DNA from 2 places in the Actinomadura sp. 9N215 genome. Region 2 is predicted to be linked to the other one. Evidence: riboswitches for the same ligand, from Rfam matches in the RefSeq annotation. Region 2 holds a riboswitch; the other holds the start of a gene.
What was found. Region 2 has a riboswitch for glycine ahead of gcvP (aminomethyl-transferring glycine dehydrogenase). Riboswitches for the same ligand answer to the same signal wherever they lie in the genome.
Positions count from the first base shown of each region.

Region 1 (11,881 bases), on a different contig from region 2:
CGTAGCGCCAGCGCGACCAGGGCGAGGCGGGCCGCGCCACCCGCACGGCGCCGACGATCAGCAGCGCGGGCAGGAACAGGCCGATCAGCCCGGTCCAGATCTTGCCCTTCAGCAGCGTGATCACCGCGAGGACGAGGTTGCCAACGAGGAACGCGACGTAGACGGCGCTGAGGTCGCCGCCACCCGGGACGATGCCGACGCCCTCGTAGCCGAACGGCCGGACGCCGAGCAGCAGCAGCCCCGTCACGGCGATGGCGACGAACACGGCGTCGACGGACGCGCGGCCCTTCTCCGTCCAGTAGACGTCGCTGAGGTGCAGGATCAGGGCGAACTCGTCCAGGACGAGCGCCGAGCCCATCCCGAACACGACGGCCGCCGCCAGTTCGAAGCGGACGTGCCCGTCCGGGACGGCGAGGCTCGCGACGCCGCCCGTCAGCATCAGCACGACCCCGAACACGACATGGTGGATGTGCAGGTCGCCGGTGGTCACGTTGCGGAACCAGCGCACGTCCGCGCGGATCAGCCGGACGTTCACCCGCGTCAGCACGAATGTGATCATGAACGCGACGAAGAAGCCGAACAGCGGCAGCCGCCCGGTCTCCACGATGCGCGCGTCGAACATCTCGATCATCTGCCCCCCGCTGCCTCCATCATGCCCGGTGACATGCGCGGATATCGTGGGACCCCGGTTACGGAACAGCGCCGATCGAGGGGAGGGCCGCCGTGGGACGCACCGTGGACCGCTGCGATCCCGGGTACCGCGCCTGGGTCGCGGAGGCGATCCGGCTGGTCGACGCCGACGCCAACCGCAGCGCCGACACGCATCTGCACGTGTTCCCGCTGCCGCCGGAGTGGGGCATCGACCTGTACCTGAAGGACGAGTCCGTCCACCCGACGGGGTCGCTGAAGCACCGGCTGGCGCGGTCGCTGTTCCTGTACGGGCTGGCGAACGGCTGGATCCGCGCGGACACGACGGTGATCGAGGCGTCCAGCGGGTCGACGGCGGTGTCGGAGGCGTACTTCGCGCGGCTGCTCGGGCTGCCGTTCGTGGCCGTGATGCCCGCGTCGACCAGCCCGGAGAAGATCCAGCTGATCGAGTTCTACGGCGGGCGCTGCCATCTGGTGGACGACCCGTCCTCGATCTACGCCGAGTCGCGGCGGCTCGCGGCCGAGTGCGGCGGGCACTTCATGGACCAGTTCACGTACGCGGAGCGCGCCACGGACTGGCGCGGCAACAACAACATCGCCGAGTCGATCTTCGAGCAGCTGGGGCTGGAGCGGTTCCCCGAGCCGTCCTGGATCGTGGTCGGGGCGGGCACGGGCGGGACGTCCGCGACGATCGGCCGGTACGTCCGGTACCGCCGGTTCCAGACGCGGCTCGCGGTCGTCGACCCGGAGGGCTCGGCGTTCCACGGCTCGTTCGCCGACGGCGACCCGGAGCGGACGGCGGCGGGCTCGCGGATCGAGGGCATCGGCCGTCCGCGCGTCGAGCCGTCGTTCCTGCCCACGGTGATCGACCGGATGATCCGGGTGCCGGACGCGGCGTCCATCGCCGCGATGCGCTGGACGAGCGAGGTCAGCGGCCGGGACGTCGGCGGCTCCACCGGCACGAACATGTGGGGCGCGGCGGAGCTGATCGCGGAGATGCGGGCGCGCGGGGAGCGCGGCAGCGTCGTCACCCTGATCTGCGACGGCGGCGAACGCTACGCCGGCACCTACGGGTCGGACGCCTGGCTCGCCGCGCAGGGCCTCGCCGTCGAGCTCTACCTGGCCGCGCTGGACGCCTTCGTCAAGACCGGCGAGCTGCCGGACGTCCCGCAATAACGCCCGCAGCCGTAATCGCAATAACGCCCGCAGCCGCAATGACGCCCGCGGCCGTAATAACGCGCGCGGCGGTCTCGTGACGCCCGCGGTCGTCCGGCGGCCGCGGGCCCGAGCTAGCCGGTGACGCGGACGGGGTTGAACAGGTCGGCGTAGATGAGCAGCCCGCCCATGACGATCAGGACGGCCGCCATCACATACGTCACCGGGAGGGCCTTGGCGACGTCCACATATCCGGGATCGGGCCTGCGGAAGATCTTGGCGAACAGCTTCTTGATCGCTTCCAGCAGGGCGCCCGCGATGTGGCCGCCGTCCAGCGGCAGCAGCGGGACGAGATTGAACAGCCCGACCGCGAGGTTCAGCGACCCGAGCAGCATCACGAAGTAGGCGACCTTCTGCGACCCGGTGATGGTGTCGTCCGCGGCGACCTCGCCGCCGATGCGGCTGACGCCGACGACGCCGATCGGGCCGTTCGGGTCGCGATCCTCGCCGCCGAACGCCGCGTTCCAGACGCCGACCATCTTCTGCGGCATCCGCACCAGCGCGCCCGCCGTGCGCGAGGTCAGATCGCCCATCGTGCTCGCGACCGCGCCGGGCCCCTGCCGCTCGACCTCGCTGTCCGGGGTGATGCCGAGGAACCCGACGTTGACGACCTTGTCGGTGTCGTCCAGGTCGTACATCTTGTTGCGGGTGATGGGCACGTTCAGCCGCACGTCCTGCCCGCCGCGCCGGACGGTCATCGCCGCGGTCTCCCCGCCCGCCCCGCGGATCAGCTCCTGGAGCTGCCGGTAGTCGTCGATCTTCCTGCCGTCGAACGACACGATCCGGTCGCCCGCCTTCAGCCCGACCTGCTGGGCGGGGGTCGGCGTGGCGTTCGCCGGGCACTCCTTGAGCCCGGCCTGGCTGGCCGGGACCATGCACGGCTGGACCTCCCGGATCACGGGCTGGAGCTGGTTCGTGCCGATGCCCATCAGCAGGATCGCGAAGAACAGCACCGCGAGGATCAGGTTCATGGCGGGCCCGCCGACCATGATCAGCGCCTTCTGCCACCACTTCTTGGAGTAGAAGACGCGGTCCTCGTCGCCGGGCCTGACCTCCTCCAGCGCGGCGCCGCGCGCGGACTCGATGAGCCCCTGGAACGGGCCGGTGCTGGCCTGCCGCACCTGCCCCGGGGCGTCGCCCTTGCGCGGCGGCAGCATCCCGATCATGCGGACGTAGCCGCCGAGCGGGACCCACTTGACGCCGTACTCGGTCTCGCCGCGCCGCCACGACTTCATCGTCGGCCCGAACCCGACCATGAACTGGGTCGTCCGCACCCGGAACAGCTTGGCGAACGAGAAGTGCCCGAGCTCGTGCAGCGCGATGGACACCAGCAGGCCGAAGAACAGGATCAATGCTCCAGCCAGGTAGGCCATGCGGCTTGCCCCTCCGGTCGTGCACCCCGCGCACCGGGGGGTGATCTCCAGCAATCAACTCAGAGTACGTCAACGGTCCGCGTCCGGTTGAATCTAACCGAGGAAGCCGCGCAGCAGCGCCGCCGTGCCCTCCAGATGCTCGGCGACGGCGCGGTACGCGGCCCCGGGATCGCCCGCGAGGACGGCGTCGACGATCGCGGCGTGCTGGACGGCGGCGTGCTCGATGTTGCGGCCGAGGACGGGAATGGCGTTGAGCAGGTCGGTCACCCGCATCCGCGCGTCCGCGCAGGCCGCCGACAGCAGCGCCGACCCGGTCATCTCGGCGATGGTGAGGTGGAAGAGGGTGTCGAGGCGGCGGTACTCGTCCGGGCCGGCGGCGTTCAGCTCGGCCAGCCGGGTGCGGAGCAGCTCGCGCTGCGCGGCGGACAGGTCCGCCGCCGCGAGGATCTGGGCGGCGCCGGTCTCGACGGCCATCCGGTAGGTGAGCGTGCCGTTGAGGTCGTCGCCCATCTGCGCCAGGGCCCGCTTCAGGTCGGACTGGCGCGGTTTCGGACGCTCGTAGGTGACGAACGTCCCGCCGAACCGTCCGCGGCGCGACTCCACGTACCCCTCCTGCTGGACGACCCGGATCGCCTCGCGGAGCGTGACGCGGCTGACGCCGAGCAGCGGCGCCAGCTCCCGCTCGGGCGGGAGGCGCTCGCCGCGATCGACGACGCCGAGCTTGATCGCCTGGAGGAGCCGTTCCACGGTCTCCTCGAACGCGTTGCCCGTCCGGACGGGCCGGAACACCGCACTCGCGGCGAGATCCACCAGCCCCGAGCCACCCCCGGCAGGTCCGGCAGGCTCGGCGGGCTCGGCGGGTTCGGCAGGCGTGACGGGCTCGGGCATTGCCGTCCTTCGACCGCGGGGAATCTGGAAATTCCCACGTTACAGGTGCATTTCGGGGCGATCAGGGTCTTGACGTGGGGGCCGTCGCAAACATTAATGGTCTGTCGTTAGCCCATTATGGGCGACACCGAACCCCCTGTGGACGAGGAGGTGCTCGTGAGCCTCGACGAGCACAAGGCTTCCGCCGGCCCCGACCCCGTGTCCGACGACGAGAAACGGCTGCACGAGCTGGGCTACGCCCAGGAGCTCAGCCGGTCCATGTCCGGCTTCTCCAACTTCGCGGTCTCGTTCACCATCATCTCGGTGCTGAGCGGCTGCCTCACGTCCTACACCATCGGCCTCAAGGGCGGCGGTCCCGTCGTCATCAGCTGGGGCTGGCTCGGCGTCGGCGCCATGACGCTGCTGGTCGCGCTCGCCATGGCCGAGGTGTGCTCCAGCTACCCGACCGCGGGCGGCCTGTACTACTGGTCCGCCAAGCTGGCCAAACGGAACGGTCCAGCGTGGTCGTGGTTCACCGGCTGGTTCAACTTCATCGGCCAGGTGGCCGTCACCGCCGCGATCGTCTACGGCTCCGCCGCGTTCCTGAACCCGCTGCTCGACCTCCAGTTCGGGTACGACGTGTCACTCGGCCACACGTTCACGCTGTTCGCGATCCTGCTGGTCACGCACGCGCTGCTGAACCAGTTCGGCGTCCGGCTCGTGTCGCTGCTGAGCAGCGTCAGCGTGTGGTGGCACGTCCTCGGCGTCGCGATCGTCGTCGGCGTGCTGGCGTTCAAGCCGTCCCACCACCAGTCGGTGGGGTTCGTCTTCACCGAGTTCGTGAACGAGACCGGCTGGCAGTACGGGGCCTACGCGGCGCTGATCGGGCTGCTGCTGTCGCAGTACACGCTGACCGGGTACGACGCGTCCGCCCACATGACCGAGGAGACGCACGACGCGGCGCGGTCCGGGCCGAGGGGCATCGTCAACTCGGTGCTGATCTCGGTCGTGGCCGGGTGGATCCTGCTGCTCGGCGTCACGTTCGCCATCCAGGACTACGCGGCGGCGGTCGAGGGCGGCCCGGCGGCGATCTTCATCGCGGCGACCGGGGAGACGACCGGGAAGCTGCTGATCCTCGTCTCGTTCGGCGCGCAGTTCTTCTGCGGGATGTCGTCGGTGACGGCCAACTCCCGGATGATCTACGCGTTCTCGCGGGACGGCGCGCTGCCGCTCTCGTCCTTCTGGCACCGCATCAACAAGCGCAGCCGGACGCCGACCAACGCGATCTGGCTGGCAGCGGGCGGCGCGTTCGTCCTGGCCCTGCCCGCGATCTGGAATCTCACCGCGTACCTCGCGGTCACGTCGGTCGCGGTGATCGGCCTCTACATCGCGTACGTGATCCCGACGTTCCTGCGCCTGCGGCAGGGCGCCGACTTCAAGGCGGGCCCCTGGAACCTCGGACGCTGGAGCAAGCCGGTCGGCACGCTCGCGGTGGCGTGGGTGCTGTTCATCTCGGTGGTGTTCATGCTGCCGCCGGCCAACCCGATCAACAGGGACTCGTTCAACTACGCGCCGGTCGCGATCCTGGTGGTGCTCGGCGGCGCCGGGCTGTGGTGGGTGCTGTCGGCCCGCAAGTGGTTCAAGGGCCCGAAGGTGCAGGGCACCGCCGAGGAGCTGGCCGCCATCGAGAAGGAACTCCAGTCCCTGGGTAAGGAGAGTTAGAGAATCGTGACCACATCGCTCACCCTCGACGAGCTGCGCGGGGAGGCGGCGGCGGGCCGGATCGACACCGTCATCGTCGCGATCACCGACATGCAGGGACGCCTCCAGGGCAAGCGGCTCTCGTCCCGCTTCTTCCTGGAGGAGGTCGCCGGGCACGGCTCGGACGGCTGCAACTACCTGCTGGCCGTGGACGTCGACATGAACACGGTGGACGGCTACGGCATGTCGTCCTGGGACACCGGCTACGGCGACTTCGTCATGCGTCCCGACCTGGCCACGCTCCGCCGGATCCCCTGGCAGGAGGGGGCGGTGCTCGTCCACGCGGACATCGTCGCGGAGGACGGCGGCGACGTCGCGCCCTCGCCCCGGCAGATCCTGCGGCGCCAGCTCGCCCGGCTCGCGGACCGGGGCTGGGGCGCGTACGTCGGGACGGAGCTGGAGTTCATCGTCTACAAGGACAGCTACGAGGACGCCTGGACGAAGGCGTACCGGAACCTCACCCCGGCCAACCAGTACAACGTGGACTACTCGCTGCTCGGCGGCGCCCGCGTCGAACCGCTGCTCCGCCGGATCCGCAACGGCATGACCGGCGCGGGCATGTACGTCGAGTCGGCGAAGGGGGAATGCAACCTCGGCCAGCACGAGATCGCGTTCCGCTTCGACGACGCCCTCACGACGTGCGACAACCACGTCCTCTACAAGACGGGCGCCAAGGAGATCGCCGCCCAGGAGGGCATGTCGATCACGTTCATGGCGAAGCCGAACGACCGCGAGGGCAATTCCTGCCACGTGCACATCTCGCTCCGCGACGCGGACGGGCGTCCGGTCCTCGCCGGGGACGGGCCGCACGGCCTCTCCCGCCTGGGCGAGCACTTCATCGCGGGGCAGCTGGCGTGCCTGCGCGAGTTCACCCTGCTGTACGCACCGAACATCAACTCGTACAAGCGGTACCAGTCCGGCTCGTTCGCGCCGACCGCGATCAAGTGGGGCGTCGACAACCGGACGTGCGCGCTGCGGCTCGTCGGGCACGGGCCGTCGCTGCGCGTCGAGAACCGCGCGCCCGGCGGGGACGTCAACCCGTACCTCGCCGTCGCGGGGCTCATCGCCGCCGGGTTGCACGGCATCGAGCACGAGCTGCCGCTGGAGGAGCCGTTCGTGGGCAACGCCTACGCGGCCGACGCGGACACCGTCGTCCGGACGCTCCGCGACGCCGCCGCCGACTGGGGCCGCAGCTCCCTGGCCCTGGACGCGTTCGGCAAGGAGGTCGTCGAGCACTACGCCAACTACGCCCGCGTGGAGCTGGACGCCTACGACCGCGCCGTCACCGACTGGGAGCTGTTCCGCGCCTTCGAACGCCTTTGACCGTGGCCACGGCCGGGCCCGCGATCCAGCTCGGGGCCGCCGCACACCCAGGGGGGAAAGTGACCATTTCCAGCGAACCCGACCGCGCCGAAACAGGGGCCGGCGCGAGCGGATTCGACGTGGTGGATCCGGCGACCGAGGAGGTCGTCGAGACCGTCCGGATGGCGTCCGCCGGGGAGGCGGACGCGGCGGTGGAGCGGGCCCGGCGGGCGTTCGCGGGGTGGCGGGGCGTGGCGCCCGGGGACCGGGCGCGGCTGCTGCGGCGGTTCGCCGAGCTCGTCGACGCGCACGTGGACGAGCTCGCCGCGCTGGAGGTCCGCAACGCGGGGCACCCGGTGGCGCAGGCGCGCTGGGAGGCGGGGAACCTGCGGGACGTCCTGCACTACTACGCGGCGGCGCCCGAACGGCTCGCCGGACGGCAGATCCCGGTGGCGGGCGGGCTGAACGTCACGTTCGCGGAGCCCCTCGGCGTCGTCGCCGTGATCGTCCCGTGGAACTTCCCGATGCCGATCATGGGGTGGGGGCTGGCTCCGGCGCTCGCGGCGGGCAACACCGTGATCGTCAAGCCGGCGGAGCTGACGCCGCTGACGGCGCTGCGGGTCGGCGAGCTGGCGCTGGACGCGGGCCTGCCCGAGGACGTGCTGCAGGTGCTGCCGGGCGCGGGCCCGGTGGCCGGACGGCGCCTGGTCGAGCATCCGGACGTCCGGAAGGTCGTGTTCACCGGCTCCACCCGGGTCGGGACGGAGATCATGGCGGCGTGCGCGCCGGGCGTGAAGCGGCTGACGCTGGAGCTCGGCGGCAAGAACGCGAACATCGTGTTCGCCGACGCCGACCTGGAGAAGGCGGCCGCGACCGCGCCGTACGCCGTGTTCGACAACGCCGGGCAGGACTGCTGCGCCCGCTCCCGCGTCCTGGTCGAGCGCCCGGTGTACGACCGGTTCCTCGAACTGCTGGAACCGGCCGTCCAAGGGGTCGTCGTCGGCGATCCGCGGAACGAGAACACCGAGATGGGGCCGCTGATCAGCGCCGCCCACCGGGCGAAGGTCGCCTCGTACGTCCCGGCGGACGCGCCCGTGGTGATCCGCGGCGCCGCGCCCGCGGGGCCGGGATTCTGGTTCCCGCCGACCGTCCTCGCCACCACGTCCCCCGGGACCCTGCCGGCCTGGCACGACGAGGTCTTCGGGCCGGTCGTCACCGTCGTCCCGTTCGAGGACGAGGCCGACGCGATCCGGCTCGCCAACGACACTCCGTACGGCCTGTCCGGGTCGATCTGGACCCGCGACGTCGGACGGGCCCTGCGCGCCTCCCGCGCCGTCGAGGCCGGGAACCTGTCGGTGAACTCGCACTCGTCCGTCCGATACTGGACGCCGTTCGGCGGGTTCAAGCGGTCGGGCCTCGGACGGGAGCTCGGCCCAGACGCGCTCGACGCGTTCACCGAGACGAAGAACGTCTTCATCGCCACCGAGGAGTGAGCCAGCGTGACAGGAGCCGGAGCGACGGCAGCCGGAGCGACAGGAACCGAAACGACGGAAACCGCAGCGACGGAAACCGCAGCGACACCGATGCGGCGGCTTGAGGGCCGGGTGGCCGTCGTCACCGGCGGCGCCAGCGGCATCGGCCTCGCCACCGCGCGCCGCTTCGCCGCCGAGGGCGCGCGGGTCGTCGTCGCCGACGTCGACGAGACCCCCGGCAAGGCCGCGGCGAAAGAACTGGACGGCCTGTACGTCAAGGCCGACGTCACCAGCGAGGACGACGTGGCCGCGCTCTTCCGGACCGTCCACGACGCCTGCGGCCGCATCGACGTCGCATTCAACAACGCGGGCATCTCGCCGCCGGACGACGACTCGATCCTGAAGACGGGCCTGGAGGCGTGGAAGCGCGTCCAGGACGTCAACCTCACCGGCGTGTACCTGTGCTGCAAGCACGTCATCCCGTACATGCTCGACCAGGGCAAGGGCTCGATCATCAACACGGCGTCGTTCGTCGCGGTGATGGGCGCGGCGACGTCGCAGGTGTCCTACACCGCGTCGAAGGGCGGCGTCCTGGCGATGTCGCGGGAGCTGGGCGTGCAGTTCGCGCGGCAGGGCGTCCGGGTGAACGCGCTGTGCCCGGGGCCGGTCGACACGCCGCTCCTGCGGGAGCTGTTCGCGAAGGACCCGGAGCGCGCGGCGCGGCGGCTCGTGCACATCCCGGTCGGACGGTTCGCCGAGGCGTCCGAGATCGCCGCCGCCGTCGCGTTCCTGGCCTCGGACGACGCGTCCTTCATCACCGCCTCGGAGTTCCTCGTCGACGGCGGCATCTCCGGCGCCTACGTCACCCCCCACTGACCGCCCGGCCCGACCCGCGGGATCGGCCGGGCGGCGGGTGGTCGCACGGCGAAGCCGCTGCTAGCCTGGCCCGCAACAGCCGATGATCCCGTGCGGGAGAGTCCCTCGCAGCCGGTGGGGGACGCCGAAGGAGCAACCCCTCCCCGGAACCTCTCAGGCCCACGGACCGCACGGGCGAGGCAACCTCTGGAAAGCGGGGACCCTGTCCCCCGCCGAAGGTGCAAGCCCGTCCATGGAGATGGGTGAAGCTCTCAGGCGCCGATGACAGAGGGGGAGGCGCCGAGACGCCCGGTGCGCGAGTGGGACGATGGACCACGCGTGCCCGTGACGAAGGAGCCGAACCCATGCCCGCCGATCCGCCCGCGAAAAGCGCGAAGAACGCGGAGACCGCCGCCGACCCGGAGAGCGCCGACACCCCGGGAAGTCCCAGGAAGACGCCGCTGCACGACGTCCATGTGGACCTCGGCGCGAACCTCGTGGACTTCGCCGGATACCTGATGCCGCTGCGCTACAGGAGCGAGACCGCCGAGCACCAGGCGGTCCGCACCGGCGCCGGGCTGTTCGACCTGTCGCACATGGGAGAGATCTTCCTCTCCGGCCCCGGCGCGGGCGACGCGCTCGACCACGCGCTGGTCGGGAAGCTCGCGGCGATGCCCGTCGGCAAGGCCCGCTACACGATGATCTGCGCGCCGGACGGCGGCGTCCTCGACGACCTGATCGTCTACCGGCTCGCGGAGGCCACGTGGATGGTCGTGGCGAACGCCGCCAACGCCGACGTCGTCCGGGACGCGCTGGCCGAGCGGGCCGCAGGCTACGAGGCCGCCGTCGACGACCGGTCCGCCTCTTATGCGCTGATCGCGCTGCAAGGGCCGCGTTCACAGGAGATTCTCGAAGGTTTCACCGGCGCGCCGCTGGCCGACCTCAAGTACTACGCGATCCTCGCCGGACGGGTCGCGGACGTCGACGCGCTCGTCGCCCGCACCGGCTACACCGGGGAGGACGGCTTCGAGTTGTTCGTGGACGCGGCCGACGCCGTCCCGCTGTGGAAGGCGCTCGAACGGGTGGACGGGGTCGTCCCCGCCGGCCTGTCGGCGCGCGACACGCTGCGCCTCGAAGCGGGCATGCCGCTGTACGGCAACGAGCTGACCGCCGAGACGACGCCGTTCGAGGCGGGCCTCGGCCGGGTCGTGAAGCTGGACAAGCCGGGCGACTTCGTGGGGAAGTCGGCCCTGGCAGCGGTGGCGCAGACCCCGCCGGGCCGTAGGCTCGTGGGTCTGGTGGCGCAGGGGCGGCGCGCCCCGCGCAAGGGGTACCGGGTCGTCACGTCCGGCGGCGCGCCGTGCGGGATCGTGACGAGCGGCGCGCCGTCCCCGACACTGGGCGAACCGATCGCCATGGCGTACCTCGACAGCGGCGCCGCGGAGACCGGCCTCGCCGTGGACGTCCGCGGCCGGCACGAGCCGGTGGACGTGGTGCCCCTGCCGTTCTACAAGCGTTCCTGAAGTTCGGGGGGAGCCCCCGCAGTGAAGAGAGAGAAGTGATCGTGAGCGTTCCGGAGCAGCTCCGCTACAGCGAAGAGCACGAATGGGTGTCGGGCCTCGGCCCGGCTGGTTCAGCATCAGACGGCGGCATCGTCACCATCGGCATCACCGCGCACGCCGCCGACGCCCTCGGAGAGATCGTCTACCTTGAGCTGCAGCCGTCCGAGGGCGACGCCGTCGAGGCGGGCGAGCCGTGCGGCGAGGTCGAGTCGACGAAGTCGGTCAGCGACATCTACTCGCCGGTCAGCGGCGAGGTCACCGCGATCAACAGCGCGGTGGTGGACGAGCCGAAGGTGATCAACGACGACCCGTACGGCGAGGGCTGGATCTTCAAGGTCCGGGTGTCGGACGAGCCGGGCGACCTGCTCGACTCCGTGGCCTACGAGAAGCTGATCGAGGAGGCCTGACCGGTGCGCCTGCACGACCCGCTCGCCGCCGCCGACCCGGAGGTGGCCGAGGCCGTCGCCGCCGAGCTGCGGCGGCAGCAGTCCACCCTCGAAATGATCGCGTCGGAGAACTTCGCGCCCGTGTCGGTGCTGGAGGCGCAGGGCTCCGTCCTGACGAACAAGTACGCGGAGGGGTACCCCGGCAGGCGGTACTACGGCGGCTGCGAGTTCGTCGACGTCACCGAGCAGCTCGCGATCGACCGGGCCAAGGCGCTGTTCGGCGCGGAGCACGCGAACGTCCAGCCGCACAGCGGCGCGCAGGCCAACACGGCGGTGTACTTCGCGCTGCTGCAACACGGGGACACGATCCTCGGGCTCGACCTCGCGCACGGCGGGCACCTCACGCACGGGATGCGGCTGAACTACTCCGGCAAGACGCT
Region 1 covers NZ_JBIRBA010000001.1:292,693-304,573, forward strand. Annotated here, with positions in the region: gene ACH34T_RS01335 (hypothetical protein) at 1-631, opposite strand, end outside; gene ACH34T_RS01340 (PLP-dependent cysteine synthase family protein) at 724-1,824, shown strand; gene ACH34T_RS01345 (M50 family metallopeptidase) at 1,938-3,236, opposite strand; gene ACH34T_RS01350 (FadR/GntR family transcriptional regulator) at 3,330-4,124, opposite strand; gene ACH34T_RS01355 (amino acid permease) at 4,281-5,825, shown strand; gene ACH34T_RS01360 (glutamine synthetase family protein) at 5,832-7,187, shown strand; gene ACH34T_RS01365 (aldehyde dehydrogenase family protein) at 7,253-8,659, shown strand; gene ACH34T_RS01370 (3-oxoacyl-ACP reductase) at 8,750-9,514, shown strand; glycine riboswitch at 9,598-9,693, shown strand; gene gcvT (glycine cleavage system aminomethyltransferase GcvT) at 9,859-11,016, shown strand; gene gcvH (glycine cleavage system protein GcvH) at 11,058-11,462, shown strand; gene glyA (serine hydroxymethyltransferase) at 11,466-11,881, shown strand, end outside.
Region 1: it holds a riboswitch for glycine, as region 2 does, so the genes downstream of both, gcvT (glycine cleavage system aminomethyltransferase GcvT) here and gcvP (aminomethyl-transferring glycine dehydrogenase) in region 2, are expected to answer to the same signal.

Region 2 (11,881 bases):
CACCCGCTGCAGCAGCGGCACCGCGGCGGCGAGGGCCTCCTCGCCGAGCACGGCCGCGGCGGTGCCGACGGCCCGTTCCGGGCCCGTCCGCAGCGCCAGCGTCGTGAGGAGCTGCGCCAGGTCGAGCCGCAGCGCCAGGTCGCCCGCCGCGATCTCCCCGGCGCGCAGGTCGGTGATGTAGGCACCGCCGTCGTCGCCGATCAGGATCGCGCCGTCCTGGAGCCGCCGGTGCGCCAGCCGTCCCGCCTGGAGGGCGCGGAACTGCCGCCACACGTCCGTCAGCAGGGCGTCGGTGATCTCCTCGTCGGAGAGGTCGGCGAGCCGCCGTCCCGGGACGTGCTCGTACGCGAGCAGCGCCGCCTCAGTGCCGACCTCCGAGGTCCCGACCAGGCGCGGGGTGCGGACGCCCGCCGCGTCCACCGCGTACGCCATCAGCGACTCCTGCTCCAGGGACCGGCGCAGCGAGCGCAGCGCCCGCCCCGTCGTCGTGGCGCGCAGCCGCAGCAGCCGCCACACCCGGTAGGGCAGGCCCGCCGTCTGCTGGTCGCGGTCCAGGACGTGCAGTTCCAGGTCCCAGTCGCCGTGCGCGCCGCGTCCCGCCGGGACGCGGGCGCCGGGCCCGTTCTCCGGACAGGCCGCGAGGACGACCCCGTACCGGCGGGTCTCCTCGGCGCCGTCGTCGGGCTCGTCCAGGCGCGCGGCCCGCTCCGGGCGCAGCCCGAGCCGTTCGAGCGCCGCCACCACCGCCTTCCCCGGCGGGCGCGGGTTCGGGGTGCCGACCGCGTACAGGGTGCCGAGGCCGATCGCGCGCCCGAGGAAGTAGGTGGCGGCCAGCGCGGCGACCGAGGCGTAGGACGCGGTGAGGCCCGTCAGCGCCGCCAGCCCGATCATCGCCCAGGTCGCGGTCTGCCAGCGGGCGCGGCCCGCCATCCCGACCGCGCTGACGAACGCGATCACCGGCGCGATGTCGGTGTGCACCGGCGCGGTCTCCGTGCCGCCCCAGATCAGCGAGTCCAGGACGCCGCCGGGCGCGCCCCGCACCACCAGGTCGTCCAGGCCCACCGTGACCCCGAACGCGATCATGGCGGCGAGCAGGGCGATCGCGACGCGCGTCCCGTCCTTGTGGAACAGCCGCTCGATCCCGAACGCGATCGGGACGGCCAGCACGCCGAAGCTGGACACCAGCGTCGCCAGCGACAGCAGCAGCCGCGGCGCGTGCGCGGCGCCCTCCGCGATGTCGGTGTGCAGGCCGTGCGTCGTCTGCTGCGCGATGGACACCACCAGCATCACCGCCGCGAGCCCCACGACGGACGCCGCGAACCGGAACGCGTCGGCGGGGCGGCGGATCCGGTCGGGCTGGGCGGGCTCGTCGACGGGCACGCCCGCGGGCGCGTCCTGCCGCGGGGGCACCGCGCCGTCGTGGGTCTGCGTCACGCCGTACCGCCGCTCTGCCCATCCGCCATCGCGATCAGCGTCCCAGAACCGGTGGTGCGCCGTCGAACGGCGGGCGCCCGCCGGCGTCGCGCTCTCACCCCGCAGCCCATCTCCGTCCGCGTCGCCCGTGGCCCGTTCCGTCCCAGGTGGGAATGCACATCGTACTGGCTGGTACGGCGCCTGCCCGCGCGGGGACGGGCCTGACGACGATCCGGTGCGATCACGGGATCCGATCTTTGGGTAGGGTTTGTGCAGGACATGCCGTCGACCCTGTGCGGGAGAGATCCCACGCCGCCAGCGTGGGGCGCCGAAGGGGCAACCTCCCCGGAACCTCTCAGGCAAAAGGACCGCTCGGGCGAGGCACCTCTGGAAAGCAGGCGTCGATTCCCGCGTCCCGGGAAGGCGGCTCACCGAAGGGGAAACCCCGCGGCGCGGGTGAAGCTCTCAGGTGCCGATGACAGAGGGGGAGACAGGCCGCCCGGCCCGCGCGCCAGGCGGCCCGCCTGAGCGACCGCAGCAGCCAGGAGGTTCTCCATGACCGCCCAGTTCTTCGCGCCCGTGGCGGCGCCGCAGCATCCGCGCGCCGCGTTCGCCGACCGGCACATCGGCCCGTCGCCCGACGACCAGGCGAGGATGCTCGCCGCCATCGGCTACGCGGGCGTCGAGGCGCTGATCGACGCCGCCGTCCCGGCCGCGATCCGCACGTCCCGGCCCCTGGACCTGCCGCCCGCGCTGAGCGAGACCGCCGCGCTGGACCGCCTCCGCGAGCTCGCCGCCCGCAACACCGTCCGCACGTCCATGATCGGCCTCGGCTACCACGGGACGATCACCCCGGGCGTGATCATGCGGAACGTGCTGGAGAACCCCGGCTGGTACACCGCCTACACCCCGTACCAGCCGGAGATCTCCCAGGGACGCCTTGAGGCGCTGCTGAACTTCCAGACCGTCGTCAGCGACCTGACCGGGCTGCCGGTCGCGAACGCGTCCATGCTGGACGAGGCCACCGCCGCCGCCGAGGGCATGGCCCTCGCCCACCGGGTGACCAAGCGCAAGGAGCCGGGAACGTTCCTTGTGGACGCCGACGTGCTCCCGCAGACGATCGAGGTCGTCCGGACGCGGGCCGTCCCGCTCGGCATCGAGGTGGTCGTCGCCGACCTGTCCGGCGGGCTGCCCGAGGGCGACGTGTTCGGCGTGCTGTTGCAGTACCCGGGCGCATCGGGCGCCGTCCGCGACCTGGAGCCCGTCATCGCGCAGGCGCACGAGCGCGGCGCGCAGGCGGTCGTCGCGGCCGACCTGCTCGCGCTGACGCTGCTGCGCCCGCCGGGCGAGTCCGGCGCCGACATCGCGGTGGGCTCGGCGCAGCGGTTCGGCGTCCCGCTCGGGTTCGGCGGCCCGCATGCCGGCTACATGGCGGTCCGCGAGGGCATCCAGCGGCAGCTCCCCGGACGGCTCGTCGGCGTGTCCGTCGACGCCGACGGTGCGCCCGCCCACCGGCTGGCGCTGCAGACCCGCGAGCAGCACATCCGCCGGGAGAAGGCCACCAGCAACATCTGCACCGCGCAGGTGCTCCTCGCCGTCATGGCGGCCATGTACGCCGTCTACCACGGGCCCGAGGGGCTCGCCGCGATCGCGCAGCGGGCGCACCGCCGCGCCGCCGAGATCGCCGCCGGGCTGCGCGAGGGCGGCGTGGAGGTCGTGCACGGCGCGTTCTTCGACACCGTCCTCGCCCGGGTGCCCGGACGTGCCGCGCAGGTGGCCGAGGCGGCTCTCGAACGCGGCGTCAACCTGCGGCCCGTCGACGCCGACCACGTCGGGATCGCCTGCGACGAGAGGACGCTGCCCGCGCACGTCACCGCCGTCCTGGAGGCGTTCGGCGCCCCCGAGCCCGGCAGGGCGGCTGAGGCGCTGCCCGGCACGCTGCGCCGCGAGAGCCCCTACCTGACCCACCCCGTCTTCCACGCGCACCGCTCCGAGACGGCGATGCTGCGCTACCTGCGCAGGCTCCAGGACAGGGACGTCGCGCTCGACCGCTCGATGATCCCGCTCGGGTCCTGCACGATGAAGCTCAACGCGACCGCCGAGATGGAGCCGATCACCTGGCCGGAGTTCGCGGACATCCACCCGTTCGCGCCCGTCGACCAGGCCGCCGGGTACGTCGAGCTGATCGGTGAGCTGGAGGACGCGCTCGCCGAGATCACCGGATACGCGAAGGTGTCCGTGCAGCCGAACGCGGGCTCCCAGGGGGAGCTGGCCGGGCTGCTGGCGATCCGCGGCTACCACGCGTCGCGCGGGGACGGGCACCGGGACGTGTGCCTGATCCCGTCGTCGGCGCACGGCACGAACGCGGCGAGCGCCGTCATGGCCGGGATGCGCGTCGTCGTCGTGACCTGCGACGACGGCGGCAACGTCGACCTCGACGACCTGCACGCCAAGATCGGCAAGCATGGCGACCGGCTCGCCGCGATCATGGTGACGTACCCGTCCACGCACGGCGTCTTCGAGGAGACGATCACCGACGTATGCGCGGCCGTGCACGACGCGGGCGGGCAGGTGTACGTCGACGGCGCCAACCTCAACGCCCTCGTCGGCCTGGCCCGTCCCGGCGAGTTCGGCTCGGACGTCTCGCACCTCAACCTGCACAAGACGTTCTGCATCCCGCACGGGGGCGGCGGTCCCGGCGTCGGCCCGATCGGCGTCCGCGAGCACCTCGCCCCGTTCCTCCCGAACCACCCGCTGCGCGCCGAAGCCGGGCCGGAGGGCGGCGTCGGGCCGATCTCCGCCGCCCCGTGGGGCTCGGCGGGCATCCTGCCGATCTCCTGGGCGTACATCGCGATGATGGGCCCGGACGGCCTGACCGCCGCCACCGAGGGCGCCATCGTCGCCGCCAACTACCTCGCCGCCCGCCTCGCCCCGCACTATCCGGTCCTCTACACCGGCCGCAACGGCCTCGTCGCGCACGAGTGCATCGCCGACCTCCGCAAGATCACCAAGGAGACCGGGATCACCGCCGAGGACGTCGCCAAGCGCCTCATCGACTACGGCTTCCACGCCCCGACCCTGTCCTTCCCCGTCGCCGGGACCCTGATGATCGAGCCGACCGAGTCCGAGGACCTCGCCGAGCTCGACCGGTTCTGCGACGCCATGATCGAGATCCGCCGGGAGATCCAGCGGGTCGCCGACGGCGGCTACGACCACGAGGACAACCCGCTCAAGAACGCCCCGCACACCGCCGCGAGCCTGATCTCCGACGACTGGAAGCACCCCTACACCCGCGCGGAGGCCGCCTACCCCGTCCCGGCCCTCCGCGAGGACAAGTACTGGCCGCCCGTCCGCCGCATCGACCAGGCCTACGGCGACCGCAACCTCGTCTGCTCCTGCCCGCCCCCCGAGGCTTTCGAAGACTGACCGGGCCTTCGGAGACCGACCGGCGCTTCGGAGACTGACCGGCGGCGTCGCGAGACGCCGCGTCGGGGGGTCGCTAGGCTCTCTCCGGACCCCCGACTCCAGAGGGCAGAGGCTGATGAGTTCCGTGACCGACGACCCGGCGCAGTTGTGCGAGGAGGCGCGGAACCTCGCCGAGAACGGCGAGGCCGGGCGTGCGGCGCTGCTGTTCGAGAGGGTGCTGGAGCTCGGCGAGACGTCCTGGCGGGCGCAGGCCGCGCTCGGGCTTGCGGTCGTCCTCGACGACGCCGGGGACGTGGCGCGTGCCCGGGACGCCGACCGGGCCGCGATCGCCACCGGCGACCCCGAGTACGGCCCGCGCGCCGCCTACCATCTGGCGCTCACGCACGAACGGGCCGGCGAGCACGCGGAGGCGGCGCCCGCGTGGCGGGTCGTGGTCGACTTCGGCAACCCGGCGTACCTGCCGCCCGCGCATCTCGCGCTCGCCCGGATCGCCGACGACGCCGGCGAGTTCGACGACGCGCGCGGCCACTGGGAGGCGGTGATCGCGACGGGCGACGCCGAGTACGGCCCGCCCGCCGCGCACGACCTCGCGCAGCGGCACCTGGAGCGCGGTGAGCCCGCGCGGGCGCAGCGGATCCTCGCCGCCGGGCTCAAGCTGATCGACCGCGGCGCCGCCCCGTACGCGTACGCGCGGCTCGCCGTCGCGCTGGGCATCGCCTACCTCGATCAGGCGATCGGCTCGTTCGGCGCGGCGCTGGGGGAGGAGCCGTCCGACCCGGAGGTCGGGCCGCTGGCGACCGAGCTGCTGGCGCGGACGCTGCCGCTGCGCGGCCGCGCCGGCGAGGCGGCGCAGGTGTGGCGGCGCGGGCTGGCCGACCCGGCGACCGCGGGCCAGGTCAGGGCGCGGCTCCGCCGCGACTTCGGCGAGGACGACGCCGACCCCGCCGACCTGTGGTGGGAGCCCGTCGTCGAGCAGGCCGTGTCGGACGGGACGCTCCCCGCCCTCGCCGGCGAGGTGTTCGGCGCGCTCGACCACATGTACGCGCTGCTCGCCGTCCGGCAGGCCGACGCCGCGAAGGACCGGCGGGCGGGCGGCGCGCACGAGATGGTCGGCAAGGCGACCATCTCGTGCGCGTCCCCAGCGACTACGCGTGGGGCCCGCTTCTCCAGGAGAGCTTCGCCGAGCGGCTCCGCCTCGCAACGGACGCCGCCGACCGTCCCGACCGCTAGCCGCCGGCCCCGCGCCGTTCGCCGCCGGTCATGCTGTCCGTTCACCCAGGTCACCGCGATGATCGTTGAGGCGGCGGGCTACGGTGGACGGGTGAAGGTCGTGACGGCGCACGGGCCGGCCGGGGTGGCGTTGGACGAGGTCGCAGCCCCGGCGTTCCTGCTGGTCCTGACGCACGGTTCGAACGGGAGCGTGGACGCGCCCGACCTGCTCGCCGTCCGGGAGACCGCGCTCGGGCTCGGCGGCGCGGTCGCGCGGGTGACGCAGCCGTTCCGGTTCGCGGGCCGCCGCGCGCCCGGTCCGGCGGCGAAGCAGGACGGGGCGTGGCTGGAGATCGTCGGCATGCTGCGGGCGCGGGTCGGGGACGTCCCGCTCGTGCAGGGCGGGCGGAGCAACGGCGCCAGGGTGGCGTGCCGGACGGCGAAGGACGCGGGCGCGGCGGGCGTCCTCGCGCTGGCGTTCCCGCTGCACCCGCCGGGGAGGCCGGAGAAGACACGGGTGGACGAGCTGCGTTCGGCGGGCGTGGAGGTCGTCGTCGTCAACGGAGACCGGGACCCGTTCGGCGTGCCGGACGAGGCGGACGCGACGGCGGTCATGGTGCTGGCGGGGGAGCGGCATGACCTGAACCGGGACCCCGCCGCGGTCGGGAGGGCGGCGGAGCCCTGGTTGCGGAGGTGGGCGGGGTTGCGAGGGCGGGCGGCCCGTCCGGTGCGGACGGGCGGGCCCTAGCGGTCCTGGTGGCGGTCTGCGGTTCCGGGCCCGCGGGCGGGCCCGGAGGTCGTGGGCAGGTGGCCGTGCCCCCGAGGATGATCACCCGTTTGAACTAGTCCCCCGTGGACGTCGTTCAGGCGGCGGACGGAGCCAGCGGATCCGTCGGCCGGTGCGGTGCGATGATTCCCCCGTCGGGCAGCAGCTCACCGGTGTCCTCGAAGAGCACGACGCCGTTGCACAGGAGGCTCCACCCCTGCTCGGGGTGGGAGGCCAGCGTCCGGGCGGCGTCGCGATCAGGTGCGTGGTGCGAGGGACAGGGTGGCTGGTGCGGGCACATCGTGGTGCCTCCGGTCTCAACTACTGGGTCGGTTGTGGTGCTTTCCTTTACTGACGCCTCTCAGTGTGGAACGGTTCGCACTCACCGGCCATAGCCCGTTGGGACGGTTGTCCGTTGGTACCGGAGTACGGGGGGTTGTGACCCGTCTCACTCGGAGGTGCCAGGGCCAGCGTCCCTTCCGCACGCTAACGGACGGCGAACGACACGCCGTCGTGGCGTGAAGCCCCTACGATGTTCGGCGGGAACGGGCTTTGCGAGGCGTGGGGGGAGTGAGGCCGGTGCGGGTCGCCCTGTCCGTCGCCTGCTTCGACGACGCGCTGTTCCCGGGCACCGGGAAGGCCGCGACGGTCCTGCTGGAACGGCTCGGACACGAGGTCGCGTACCCGCCCGGGCAGACGTGCTGCGGGCAGATCCACTGGACGACCGGCTACCACCGCGAGGCCGCCGACCTGGCCCGCGCCTACACCGCCGCTTTCGAGAACGCCGAGGTCGTGGTGGCGCCGTCGGCGTCCTGCGCGGCCACCGTCCGCGACGGCTACCCGCGGATCGCGCGGACGGCCCGTGACCCCGGCCTGGCCCGCGCGGCGGAAGGCCTGACCGTCTACGAGCTGACGGAGTTCCTGGTCGACGTCCTGGGCGTCACCGATGTGGGGGCCTATTTCCCGCACCGGGTGACCTACCATCCGTCCTGCCAGTCGGTGCGGACGCTCGGCGTCGCGGACCGTCCGTTGCGGCTGCTGCGCGCCGTCAAGGGCCTTGACCTGGTCGAACTGCCCGCGGCCGGAGAGTGCTGCGGGTTCGGCGGCGCGTTCGCGATGAAGAACTCCGACGTGTCGGTCGCGATGGTGGCCGACAAGGTGCGGCACATCCGCGACACCGGCGCCGACGTGGTCTGCGCGGTCGACAACTCCTGCCTCGCGCACATCGGCGGGGCGCTGTCGCGGCTGCGCGGCGGCGTCCGGACCATGCATCTGGCGGAGATCCTCGCCGAGACGGGGCCGGCGTGACCGGGTCCTCCCAAGGGACGACGCCCTCCGCCGCCGGGATGAGGCCGGGTCCCGGGACGGGCGGGACGGTCGCACTGCCGATGCCGAAGTTCGCCGCCGCCGCGCGGTCCGCGCTGGCCGATACCGGCCTCCGCCGTAACCTGCGCGTCGCGACCGCGGCGGCCGGTGAGCGGGAGGCCGCCGCTGCCGCCGAGCTCGCCGACTGGGACGACCTCCGCGAGGCCGGCCGCGCCATCGGGGACGCCACGCTCCTCGACCTCGACGCCCACCTGGAGGAGCTGGAGCGCGCCGTCACCGAGGCGGGCGGCACGGTGCACTGGGCGGCGGACGCCGGCGAGGCGTGCCGTATCGTCACCGGCCTGGTGCGGGCGGCGGGCGCGGACGAGGTCGTCAAGGCGTCGTCGGCGACCCTCCGGGAGATCGGCCTGACCGGCGCGCTGGCCCGCGCCGGGGTCGCCGTCCACGAGACCGCGTTCGCCGACCTGGTCGTCCAGCTCGGCGGCGACGAGCCGTCCCACCTGCTGTCGGCCGCGCTGCACCGCGACCGCGCCGAGATCAGGGAGCTGTTCCGGCGGACGATGCCGTCCGCCGGGCCCGACCTGGCCGACGATCCCGGCGCGCTGGCCGCCGCCGTCCGCACCCATCTCCGCGAGCGGTTCCTGCGCGCCCGCGTCGCCGTCACCGGCGCGAACTTCCTGGTCGCCGAGACCGGGACGCTCGTGGTCCTGGAGTCGGAGGGCAACGCGCGGATGTGCCTCACCCTCCCCGACACGCTGATCAGCGTGGCCGGCATCGACAAGGTCGTCCCGACCTGGGCGGACATGGAGGTGTTCCTCCAGCTCCTGCCGCGTTCGTCGTCGGGTGACCGGATGACCCCGTACGTCGCGACGTCGGCGGGCGTGACGGCGGGCGACGGGCCGCGCGAGTTCCATCTCGTCCTGCTCGACAACGGCCGCACCCGGGCGCTCGCCGACGAGGTCGGACGCGCAGCGCTGCGCTGCATCCGCTGCTCGGCCTGCATGAACGTGTGCCCCGTCTACGAGCGGACGGGCGGCCGGGCGTACGGCCCGGTCTATCCGGGGCCGATCGGCGCGATCCTCACCCCGCAGCTGCGCGGCGTCGACGGCGCGGCCGACGCGTCCCTGCCGTACGCGTCGACGCTGTGCGGCGCCTGCGCCGACGTCTGCCCGGTGAAGATCGACATCCCGGACGTGCTGGTCCATCTGCGCGGCCGGGTGGTGGAGTCGCGGCGGCGGCGTCCCGTCCCGACGCCTGAGCTGATGCTGATGCGCGGCCTCGCGTGGACGATGGGCGACCCGCGCCGCTACGAGACCGCGCTGCGGCGCGGCACCCGGTGGGCGCGGCTGCTGTCGCGCGGCGGCCGGATCCGCCGCCTGCCCGGCCTGCTCGGGAAGTGGACCGAGGCCCGCGACCTGCCCGCGCCGCCGTCGGAGAGCTTCCGCGCCTGGTGGACGCGGAGGCACCCGTGACAGCGGACGAAGGCGCACCGACCGGGGGCGCGCCGACCGGGGGCGCGCCGACCGGCGGCGCAGCGGCCGGGAGTGCGGCGGGTGGCGGCGCGGCGGGCGGGGGTTCGCGCGCGGAGGTGCTGCGGCGGGTGCGGGAGGCGCTCGGCGGGTCCCGCGGGACGCGCCCGCCGGTGCCGCGCCGCTACGCGCGGCGGCTGTCCGAGGACGAGGCCGGGAACAGGGCGGACGTCCTCGCGCTGTTCACCGAGCGGGTCGCCGACAACCGGGCCTCGGTGCGGCACGTCAGCGCCGACGAGCTCGGCACCGCCGTGGCGGCCGCGCTGTGGGGGCGGGAGGCCAAGCAGATCGTCGTCCCGGCCGACCTGCCGTTCGGATGGCTGGCGGAGCTGGACGGCGTCCGGGCCCTGGCCGACACCCCGGCCGTCGACGTCGACACCCTCGCCGCCGTGGACGGCGTCGTCACCGGCTGCGCGGCGGCGGTCGCGCTGACCGGCACCGTCGTCCTGGACGGGGGCCGCGCGCAGGGTCGGCGGGCGCTCACCGTCGTCCCGGGCTACCACCTGTGCGTGGTGCACGCCGACCAGATCGTCGGAACGGTCCCGGAGGCGGTCGCGCGGCTCGACCCGGCGCGCCCGCTGACGTGGATCAGCGGGCCGTCCGCCACCCACGGCGTCGAGATGGTCCGCGTGGAGGGCGTGCACGGCCCCCGCCACCTGGAAGTCCTCGTCGTCGAGGACTGAGCGGGCCGCTACAGGACCGGCGATCGAGCGGGCTAGCCGACGCCGTTGATGACGAGGTCGAGGCCGGCGGTGAAGCGCGCGTCCCAGTCGACCGCCCGATCGGCGCCGTCCTCTCTGTTCGAGGGGGGACGACCACTCGCGCCGCCCGCAGCGCCTTCGGCGCTGTTCCGTTTGGTGTCGCGCACTTCGAGCGCGGCGTGGCCGATGACGTACCCGAGCAGGGTGTGCGCGGCGACGGCGGCGGTGTCCTCGGCGACGCCGCCGCGCCGCAGCACCTCGCGCAGCGACGCGGCCGTGGTGGTGAGCGCGGCGGGGTTCCGGCGGGTGACGACGAGGGGGAGGACGCCCGCGTGCGCCAGCAGCCGCGTCCGGTAGCCGGCGGCCCAGGCCCGCAGGACGCCCCGCCAGTCGCCGTGCGAGGCGGCGGACTCGGTGTCGGCGGGCGCGGACGCGACGTGCGCGACGAGTCCGTCCAGGAGCTGCTCCTTGCCGCGGGGGAGGTGGTGGTAGATCGCCATCGCCTCGACCTCCAGCGCGTCGCCGAGGCGGCGCATGGTGAGCCGGGCGAGGCCCTGGCCGTCGACGATCCGCAGGGCGGACTCGATGATCCGCTCGGTGGACAGGGGGACGCGGTGCTGGGCGTTGATGCTCGGCTGCCGAACCATGTACCGACCTTACTGCGTAAAGGGCCGGGGCGGGGTGTCCGCCGTCACGACACGCCGGGGGCCCGCGTACGCTTTCCTCGACCGGACCACCCATGACCGCCGAAGGAGTGACCACCATGCCGCTGGGCCGCCGGATGAGCAAGGACGTCGCGGAGCCGTACGAGGCCGACCAGCGGCTGGCCGCCGAGTACGAGGACCGGCTCGCGGCGGCCGGCGAGGCGGAGCGGGCGCTGCGGGACGCCCAGGGCGCGGACACGCCCGAACCGGAGCTGCGGGACCTGACGGTCGCGTTCGACCGGGCGATGACGGACGTGCTCGCCGCCGCGGAGGCGTCCGAGCGGGTCGCGATGGGCCCGCGGGTGTACTCGGTCGACACCCAGGACGCCAAGACGCGCCGGGCCGCCGAGATCGCGTACCGCAAGGCCAAGGCGCGCCCGGACGTCCGCCCGTGGACGGACGAGGTCGACCGGCTCCGCACCGCGCGGGAGGCGCACCGGCTCAGCTTCCGGACGCACCCGACCCTCTCCGTCTGAGGGCCGCCTTAGGGCCCCGCCTTAGGGGCCGTCTGGGGCGTCGCCCGAGGACCGTCTGAGGCGTCGCCCGGGGGGCGCGCGGGGGGCGTCCGGGACGGGGGCGGCAGGTGGTGGCGACGTGCGGCGACACAGCGTCACCGGGTGGCACCGGCCACCGAACTTTGAGAGTCTGCCCTCTCGGGGGAACGTCGGGGGGCGCTCGCGCCGGACGTCGCAGGCCGCGACGGGCGCGCGGCGGCATCCCGGCGGAGAGGGCACACCGTGCTCTGGACGCGGGGGGAAGTCACGTGGAGCGCACGCCGCCGGACCGGGGCCGCGTACTCGAGTCCTA
Region 2 covers NZ_JBIRBA010000005.1:292,733-304,613, forward strand. Annotated here, with positions in the region: gene ACH34T_RS11560 (flippase-like domain-containing protein) at 1-1,434, opposite strand, end outside; glycine riboswitch at 1,700-1,794, shown strand; gene gcvP (aminomethyl-transferring glycine dehydrogenase) at 1,969-4,839, shown strand; gene ACH34T_RS11570 (alpha/beta family hydrolase) at 6,128-6,796, shown strand; gene ACH34T_RS11575 (DUF5999 family protein) at 6,912-7,115, opposite strand; gene ACH34T_RS11580 ((Fe-S)-binding protein) at 7,394-8,122, shown strand; gene ACH34T_RS11585 (lactate utilization protein B) at 8,161-9,612, shown strand; gene ACH34T_RS11590 (lactate utilization protein C) at 9,729-10,352, shown strand; gene ACH34T_RS11595 (TetR/AcrR family transcriptional regulator) at 10,385-11,017, opposite strand; gene ACH34T_RS11600 (plectin) at 11,110-11,550, shown strand; gene ACH34T_RS11605 (maleylpyruvate isomerase N-terminal domain-containing protein) at 11,838-11,881, shown strand, end outside.